4 regions of the Sporanaerobacter sp. genome follow, and region 1 is predicted to be linked to each of the others. Evidence: riboswitches for the same ligand, from Rfam matches in the RefSeq annotation. Region 1 holds a riboswitch; each other region holds the start of a gene.
The links. Region 1 has a riboswitch for cobalamin ahead of ACFWUA_RS06050 (sirohydrochlorin cobaltochelatase). Riboswitches for the same ligand answer to the same signal wherever they lie in the genome.
Positions count from the first base shown of each region.

Region 2: another riboswitch for cobalamin. It lies ahead of ACFWUA_RS08070 (ABC transporter substrate-binding protein); the one in region 1 lies ahead of ACFWUA_RS06050 (sirohydrochlorin cobaltochelatase).
Region 3: another riboswitch for cobalamin. It lies ahead of sucC (ADP-forming succinate--CoA ligase subunit beta); the one in region 1 lies ahead of ACFWUA_RS06050 (sirohydrochlorin cobaltochelatase).
Region 4: another riboswitch for cobalamin. It lies ahead of ACFWUA_RS00520 (YitT family protein); the one in region 1 lies ahead of ACFWUA_RS06050 (sirohydrochlorin cobaltochelatase).

Region 1 covers NZ_CP181252.1:1,244,686-1,246,890, forward strand. Annotated here, with positions in the region: gene ACFWUA_RS06045 (RrF2 family transcriptional regulator) at 326-712, opposite strand; cobalamin riboswitch at 911-1,085, shown strand; gene ACFWUA_RS06050 (sirohydrochlorin cobaltochelatase) at 1,181-1,954, shown strand; gene ACFWUA_RS06055 (FecCD family ABC transporter permease) at 1,970-2,205, shown strand, end outside.
Region 2 covers NZ_CP181252.1:1,641,081-1,643,285, reverse strand. Annotated here, with positions in the region: gene ACFWUA_RS08075 (FecCD family ABC transporter permease) at 1-26, opposite strand, end outside; gene ACFWUA_RS08070 (ABC transporter substrate-binding protein) at 44-1,012, opposite strand; cobalamin riboswitch at 1,117-1,297, opposite strand; gene ACFWUA_RS08065 (DUF2225 domain-containing protein) at 1,345-2,016, opposite strand; gene ACFWUA_RS08060 (VanW family protein) at 2,052-2,205, opposite strand, start outside.
Region 3 covers NZ_CP181252.1:494,990-497,194, reverse strand. Annotated here, with positions in the region: gene ACFWUA_RS02400 (MATE family efflux transporter) at 1-484, opposite strand, end outside; cobalamin riboswitch at 670-854, shown strand; gene sucC (ADP-forming succinate--CoA ligase subunit beta) at 1,064-2,205, shown strand, end outside.
Region 4 covers NZ_CP181252.1:89,833-92,037, forward strand. Annotated here, with positions in the region: gene ACFWUA_RS00510 (MetQ/NlpA family ABC transporter substrate-binding protein) at 1-65, shown strand, start outside; gene ACFWUA_RS00515 (CDIF630_02480 family spore surface protein) at 121-300, shown strand; gene ACFWUA_RS00520 (YitT family protein) at 354-1,205, opposite strand; cobalamin riboswitch at 1,347-1,532, opposite strand; gene nifJ (pyruvate:ferredoxin (flavodoxin) oxidoreductase) at 1,591-2,205, opposite strand, start outside.

The DNA of each region.
Region 1 (2,205 bases):
AATACAGTACCAACAACGAATTATGATGTATATAACGGTTTTTGCCAAAGTTAGTTAAAATCCAAACAAAAGTATGTCAAAATCATTAGTTCTAATATTAATTAAGAAGGATTATTTTAAATACCTAATATGTAAGAAATGTATCTTAATAAAAAGGCTGTAAAAAATATTTAGAACCTGATGGAAATAGGAATCAAACATCAAGAGGAGTAAAAAAAGAAGGAAACTTTATGACTTTAAAGATTTAGTTAAAAAATGCATATCGAAGGGATAAGTTCTAAAGAAATATATTTAAAAAGTAAATGCAAAGAATAGGGATTTTCCCCTATTCTTTGCATCTGTCTATGATATCTTGAAATGATACTGAATCTAAATCATTTTTAAAATTTTCTTGGATTTCCTCCAATGTTTTATGTATAGGGCATTTTTCTGGTCCTTTGTTGTTGCATTCTTCTGGATGTTCAAGACATCGATTTAAGTAAATAGGCCCTTCTATGGCCTCTATGACATCTTTAAAAGTTATTTCACTTGGTGCTTTTTTTAGAGCATAGCCGCCCTTAACTCCCATGAATGATTCTACTATATCTGCATCTCTCAATTTTTGAAGAAGCTTTAAAAGAAATCTCAATGGTATATTTTGTTTTTCAGCTATTATATTAGCACTCAACTTTGTTCCTGATTCTAGTTTCGATAGGTAAGCTACTACTCTCAATGCTAATCAGTTTCTTGCGTTATTTTCATAGTATGCTCCTTAAATATCACTATTTTTTCTCTCATTATATCCAAGAAGGGCTATTTTGTCAACATAATCTTGATTATTAACTTATACTTTAATAGTATAAAATAAGCATTTTGAAATATATACGTTGAAAGATTTTTTTTCTTATGATAACATTATGTATGAAAAAGTGAATATGAGAAAAGTATAGGTATTTTTTAAAAGGGAAATCGGTGAAAATCCGATGCAGCCCCCGCTACTGTAAGTGGGTACGAAATCAACATAGTCCACTGGATTTTTTCTGGGAAGGCGTTGAAAGTAGAATGATCCACAAGCCAGGAGACCTGCCTATAGCTTTTTTTAAGTAAGTCTTCGGTGGGAAGTCTGTACTTTTTGTTATGTTTAAAAAAAGTAAATTCCATAGTCTTCTGAAGACTATGGAATTTTTATTGGGGTGATGAGATGAAAAAGGCCATTTTAGTTGTAAGTTTTGGTACAACTTATGAAAAGACGAGAAAAAAATGTATAGAGGGTGTGGAAAATAGAATTAGAAGTAGGTTTTCTGATTTTGAGGTGAGAAGGGCTTTTACTTCTCAAATGGTGATAAATAAGTTGAAAAATAGAGATGGAATAGTAGTAGATAATGTGAGTGAAGCACTGAATAGGTTGAAGAAAGATGGATTTGAACAAATATATATACAATCTCTTCACATAATACCTGGGCATGAATTTGAAAAATTAATTGGACAAGTTCATGAATTTGAAGAAGTAAATAAAAGTATTCATATAAGTATTGGAAGACCATTGTTGTTTGATGAAGGAGATTATGAAAAGGTGATAAATGCATTAAAAATTGAGGATTTAAGGGAAGATGAAGCTGTGGTTTATATGGGTCATGGGACAGATCATATTAGTGATAAATACTATGATATGCTTCAACAAAGCTTTAGAAAAAAAGGTTTCCAAAGAATTTATATTGGTACTGTTGAAGGAAAGAAAACTATTGAAGATATAATCCCGGTTTTGAAGGAAGAAAAGATAGATAAGGTCACATTAAAACCTTTTATGTTGGTGGCAGGAGATCATGCTACCAATGATATGGCAGGGGACGGGGAAAACTCATGGAAAAGTATACTTTTAAAAGAAGGATTTCAAGTTGAAACATGCATGACGGGATTAGGAGAAAATGAGAGAATACAAGAATTATTTATTTCTAATTTGGAAAATATGATCTAGTTAGGAGAATTGTTTATGGATAGTTGCGAAAAAAAACATGGAATGAATAAAGGATTTATATTGATTTTACTCATGGTTTTGTGTATTGCAAGTTTTTTTATAAGCATTGGAAATGGTGCTGTCAAAATATCTCCTAAAGAAATAGTTGACGCAGTTTTTTTTGAAAAGGATACGATAAATTATCAAGTTATATGGAATGTGAGACTTCCTAGAACTATAGTTGCAGGGCTTGTGGGGATATGTCTTTCATT
Region 2 (2,205 bases), 400 kb from region 1:
TTATTTTTAGACCTTTTTAAGCTCATAAAAATCCCTACTTTTTTTATTTAAATACATCTGGATGAATAGATTTTGCAACCAATTCCAATGCATCTATTATTCTTGGTCCAGGTCTTGAAACTATATTTGGATCCAATAAATACACTCTATCATTTTTGACAGCATTTATATTTTCAAATCCTGGTCTTTCTTTTATTGATTCAACAGTTTTTTCTTCGCTATCTTTAGCTCCTAAATAAACATCAGGATTTCTTTCTATTAATTGTTCTATATCAAACTGTGGATATTCACCTTCTGCATCACCTGCTATGTTTTCTCCTCCAGCTAAAGTCATAAGTTCATCCATGAAAGAACCAGGGCCTGCTGCCATCAATGGATCATCCCATATTTCATAAAAAACCTTAACTTTTTCTTTATCTTTTACTTTATTTACAATTTCATCTCTTTTTGCTTTCATATCATTTACAACTTTTGTAGCCTCATCTTGAGTATTAGTCATTTTACCAATACTCTCAATCAAGTTTATGACTTCATCAATAGAATCTGGTTCATAGCATAAAAGAGCAATTCCTGCATCTCTTATTTTTGCATTTACTTCTTCATCTCCAGGACCAAATTGAAATACAATATCAGGATTTAATTCAATTATTCTTTCAATATTTACTCCAGTAAAACTTCCAACCTTTTCTTTTGATTTAGCTTCTTCTGGATAATCGCAGTATTCAGTTACACCTACAACTTTATCTCCTAATCCAAGACTAAAAAGTATTTCTGTATGACTTGGAGCCAACGAAACTATTGTTTTAGGTTCATTTTCTATTGTCACTTTGTTTCCAAACTGATCTTCCACTTCCATAGGATATTGAACTTCATTTCCCTTTTCCGTTACCACTTCTTCATTTTGTTTTGAATTTTCATTTGAATTTGTTTTGCCACAAGCTGTAAAAGTAGTTAACGCCATTGCCAAAACTAAAAATAGTATTAACAATTTCTTAGAGTTAATTTTCTTCATAAGTTTCCCCTCCATTTTGTGATTTTTTCTAATCAAAAATAAAACCCTAGTCCTCAGTAACTAAAGAATAGGGTAAAAAGTATACAATACTATACATCCCTCCCTCCGAGGCTCTAAATTTGGGTAGGTCTCCTGGCTTGTGAATCTTCCTACTATCAACGCCTTCCCAGAAAATCCAGTGGCTTCTGTTGATTCGTCCTCACACACAGTAGCGGGGGCTGCAGTGGATTTTCACCACTTTCCCTTTTAAGTTTCATTAGAAACACCCAATTTAATATTTAATTTAACTCCCAAAAAATAATATCAAATATCTTTTAAACATTCAAGACCATTTATTCTTCCTTAACTATTTGCCATTGCTCTCTAACCATTTTTTCCAATGCAATATTGTTCTTAATTTCAGGATCCTTGAGTACTGTATTGAACCACTTTATTGCTTCATCTTTGTCCCCAATTCTTCTAGAAATTTCTCCAATCAAATAAGCTACAGTTAAGTAATTCATAGATTCATTGTTTAAAGGTTCATTGTAATAAGCATTACTAAAAAGTTCTCTAGCTAAACTTAAAAATCTCTCCTCTTCATCCTTATCTTCTTTTAATCTATTAAGCCATCCCAATCTAATACATATATTCCCAAGTTCAGAATTTTTATTCTCCAAGAGTTCTCCACAAAATAGTGCCAGTTTATACGCAGCAATACTATCTTCAATAGTTCTCTTTCCCGAAAAGCTTCTTTCCTTCCATTTAGATGAAACCTCTTTTTTAATTGTCTCTCTTCCTTGAAAATTTATTTTATTAAAATTTTCTTCCAATGCAGCATACCCACAATGTGGACACACAAAAACACCATAAAGTACAGGATTTTCCCCTTCATAATAGGGCAAAAAATCTGAATCTCTTTTAACTAATCTAAGTTTAGAAAGCCTTACTTTACTAGTCTTAAACTCTTCACCACAGACTGGACATTTCACTTTTTTCTCATATAGTTCTCCTACTTCTGTCAACTTTCTTCCCTCTTTCTTTTCTAATGTACTAAAATCTATTCTCCAACCTCTTCTGTAGATGTCTCAACTTGTTCTTCTACTTTTGGTCCAATTTTATAAATATATTTTCTTGGTTTGTAATAGTCAGAATGTAGTAATTCCTTTTTAACTACCTTGCCATTTTTTATTATTGATTTATAAGTTTTGGTC
Region 3 (2,205 bases), 750 kb from region 1:
CTCCAGATAATATATTAAAATAAGCAAATCCTGCAATTCCAATAAAAAAAATGGTTAAATAGTCTGTGCACCAATCTATAATAGATTTTGGTGTCTTAAGAAGTGAAAGTAATGGACGAGCAATAATTGGTCCAATAATCATAATTGCTATTGAGGCTATAGCTGTCAGTGATAAACAGACACCAATAGTGTGGGATAGTTTTTCTCGATCTTTAGCCCCAAAATATTGAGCTACCATTATACTAGCTCCTACAGAAATTCCTACAAATAGAACTAGCAAGAGATTTAATATAGGAGAAGCACTACCAACTGCAGCAAGGGCATTGTCACCAACATATTTGCCTACAATAATGGAATCAGCAGTATTATATAATTGTTGGGCAACATTTCCTATTAGCATAGGTATCGCAAACTCTATAATTCGCTTCCAGGGAGGACCTTCTGTAAGATCCTTCGGGGCGAATAATTCTTTTAAATTTACCATATTTGTCCCTCCAAAAATTAAGATATATCTAAAATTATATCACATTTTAAAACATAGTAATAAACAATATTTAATTTATATTGCTACAATCAATAATATAGTTTAGGAGTAGTAAAAGGCAATGAAACTTTCAGAAATTTAGTATTTGACAGTTGTAATTTTTCGTGATAGTATCTATTTAGAATTTAATATAGTGACCATTTGGTACAATCTTAATGATTGTTTAAAAGGGAAGTTCGGTTAAATTCCGACACGGTCCCGCCACTGTGATAGATAGAACCTTAAGTTTGCCACTGTACTTAAAAGTATGGGAAGGTTTAAGGTTTGTTATTCTTAAGTCAGGAGACCTGCCAATGGGAAAAGCTGTTTATTACTCACGAGGATGGGGAGAGGCTATTAAAAATAGGTTAAGCATATGATTTATTCATATGTATTAAATATGTCTGCTTAATCTAATTATTAATAATGCTCTTTCTATAACAATAGAAAGATTTTTTTATGTTTATAATCCCGTGGTAATAACTCAGCAAACTTTTGCTGAGTTTTTCATTTTATATAAAAGAAATGGGAGGGAAAAGTATGAATATTCATGAGTATCAAGCAAAAGAAATATTGAGAAGCTTCTGTATACCTGTACCTAATGGCAGAGTTATTTATGATCCAGAAGATGCTGAGAGAGCTGCTTGGAGAATAGGTACTGATATTGCAGTAGTGAAATCACAAATTCATGCTGGTGGTAGGGGAAAGGCTGGAGGTATAAAAATAGCAAATTCAATAGATGATGTCAAGAAGTATTCTAAAGAATTAATAGGTAAAATCTTAGTGACACCTCAAACTGGGCCTAAAGGAAAGGAAGTAAAGGCTGTTTTGATTGAAGAAGGTTGCGATATTTTTAAAGAATACTACTTAGCTTTTGTTTTAGATAGAGAAAAGTCAAAGATAACTCTTATAGCTTCTGAAGAAGGTGGAACTGATATTGAAGAAATATCAAAAGAAAAGCCTGATATGATATTTACAGAATCTATAGATCCATTGCTTGGAGTATTAGAATTCCAAACAAAAAGGATAGGTCTTAATATCAATATTCCACAGGAATTGATAAATCAATTTGTAGAAGTTGTAATGAATTTATATAAATGCTTTGTGGATAAAGACTGTACACTCCTAGAAATAAATCCTTTGGTACTAACAGCAGATAAACAATTGTTAGCTTTAGATGCAAAAATGAATTTTGATGAAAATGGTTTATATAGAAATAGGGATATAGATAATTATAGGGATTTAAGTGAAGAAAATGAAAAAGAGATAGAAGCATCAAAGTATGGACTTTCATATATATCACTAGACGGCAATATTGGATGTGTAGTTAATGGAGCAGGATTGGCAATGGCTACAATGGATACTATCAAATACTATGGAGGAGAACCAGCAAACTTTTTAGATGTTGGAGGAGGAGCAACAGAAGAAAATGTAACCAATGCATTTAAAATAATAATGTCTGATTCTAGAGTTAAGGGGATTTTTGTCAATATATTTGGTGGAATAATGAAATGTGATGTTATCGCTAAGGGAATTGTAAATGCAGCTAAAGAGTTGGCATTAAATATTCCTCTTGTGATTAGACTTGAAGGAACAAATAGGGATTTAGGTATGGAAATACTAAAGAATTCAAAACTTAATATATTTACTGCTAAAGATATGGATGAGGGGACTAAGAAGAT
Region 4 (2,205 bases), 1.1 Mb from region 1:
AAAGCGAAAAAGTTAAAAAATTTATTGAAGAAAAGTATGATGGTGGAGTTATTCCTGCATTTTAAAAAGTTAAGCATTATTTTTTAAAATTTGCAAATACTATGTATGAGGAGGGATAACTTGAAAAAAAATATAAGAATAAATAATTTTAAGGAAAGAAATATGTCTATCCCTATAGAAAATCAAAAAACTGCTGCATATTATGATATAAAAGGACTAAAACCCCAATCAAGAGTTCCTATTCCAACCTTAACAGGAGTCATAAGAGCTAAAGAATGGGTGGATGAAAATGAAAAATAGGGGTGAGAAATTTCCACTCCTATTTTTCATTGAAATTTACATCTATATCTTTTTTAATCTCCAATATTTTTAAAGCCATCACCTAGTACTTCATATACATTGCTTACAGTTATAAAAGCATTTTTATCTATATCATTTATATAATTTTTCAATCTAATAAAATCTTTTCTATCAACAACAGTTACGAGGACTTGTTTTTTATTTCCTGTATATGCTCCCTCAGCATAATATAGTGTTGCTCCTCTTTCCAAATCTTTAATTATATACTTTTTTATCTCTTCACTACGCTCACTAACTATGCTTACCTGTTTAGATAAGTTTATTCCTTCAATAGTCGAATCTATCACAAGACCATTTACTATAACTCCAAGTAAAGAATACATTCCCAATTCAGGCCCAAATGCAAAACCCGCTCCTATAGTTATAGCAAAATCAGAAAGTAGTACTGCTTTTCCTAAATCTATTCCCCAAAACTTATTCAATATTTTTGCTATAATATCCGTACCTCCAGTAGAAGCATTTCGATTGAATACTATTCCCATACCAATAGCAGATATAAATATACCAAAAGAAAGTTGAAGTATAATATCTTCTACTAAAGGAGCATGTATAGGTATTATTTTTTCAAACAATAGTACTAAAAAAGAAGTACCTAAACTTGCATAAATAGTTTTGACACCAAAGCTTGTCCCAATAACCAAAAAAGCAACTATAAATAATACTATATTTATAATGATCATAAAAACCCCTATTGATAAAAATGGAAATACATGATTTAAAACAATTGCCAATCCATTGGCACCACCTATAGCTAAATTTCCTGGCATTAGAAAAAAATATAATCCAGCTGCTACCATAAACATTCCAATAGTTATAATAATGTAATCTTTTATTTTTTTTGACACTTTCCCACCTCCAATAATATAAAAGTCCCCTAAACTCAATGGGTTTAGGAGACACAAATATATAAAGAACTAACTATAGGCACAATTCACCTATTTCTCTTTTAAAAATTCCCTCTAAACACCCCCTATCGACCGTAGAGTTTTTGGTGCATAAATAAAGGCAGGTCTTCTGACTTTGGTTCATTAGAATTTAAAGCCTTCCCAATTGTCTCAGTGGCATGTATTTTAAATTCTTCACCATTACAGCGGCGGGACCGTATAGGATTTTCACCTATTTCCCTTTTAAACAGAGAAATTATTCTCTATACCTTCATCTACATATTCAATTTTATTTCAATCTAAGTATATAGATAAATATAGTTTAAGTCAATAGCAGTTCTATATGCTACTTGTTTTCATCAAATTTTCTATAGATTTCATATCTTTCTTTTGCATCTAATTCTGCTTTTTCATAAAGCTCTTCTGCAAGCTCAGGAAAAGTATGCTCAATTTGAGAATATCTTACTTCACCCATTATGAAATCTTTAAAAGATTCCTTAGGCTCTTTTGAATCTAATATAAATGGGTTTTTCCCTTCTGCTACTAGCCTTGGATCATATCTATAAAGATGCCAATAACCAGAATCAACAGCCTTTTTTTCTTCATTTACAGTTCTGCCCATTCCTGCCTTTATACCATGGTTTACACAAGGTGCATAGCAAATTATCAAGGATGGTCCCCTGTAGCTTTCTGCCTCCACTATAGCCTTCAAGGCCTGATTCATATTTGCTCCCATAGATACTTGAGCAACATAAATATATCCATAGTTAATTGCCATTCTTCCTAAATCTTTCTTTTTAGTCCTCTTACCTGCTGCCGCAAATTTAGCCGCTGCAGCTGTTGGAGTTGATTTAGAAGCTTGCCCTCCAGTATTTGAATATACCTCCGTATCAAATACCAATATATTTACATCTTCACCTAGTGCCAATACATGGTCTAATCCTCCATAACCTATGTCATA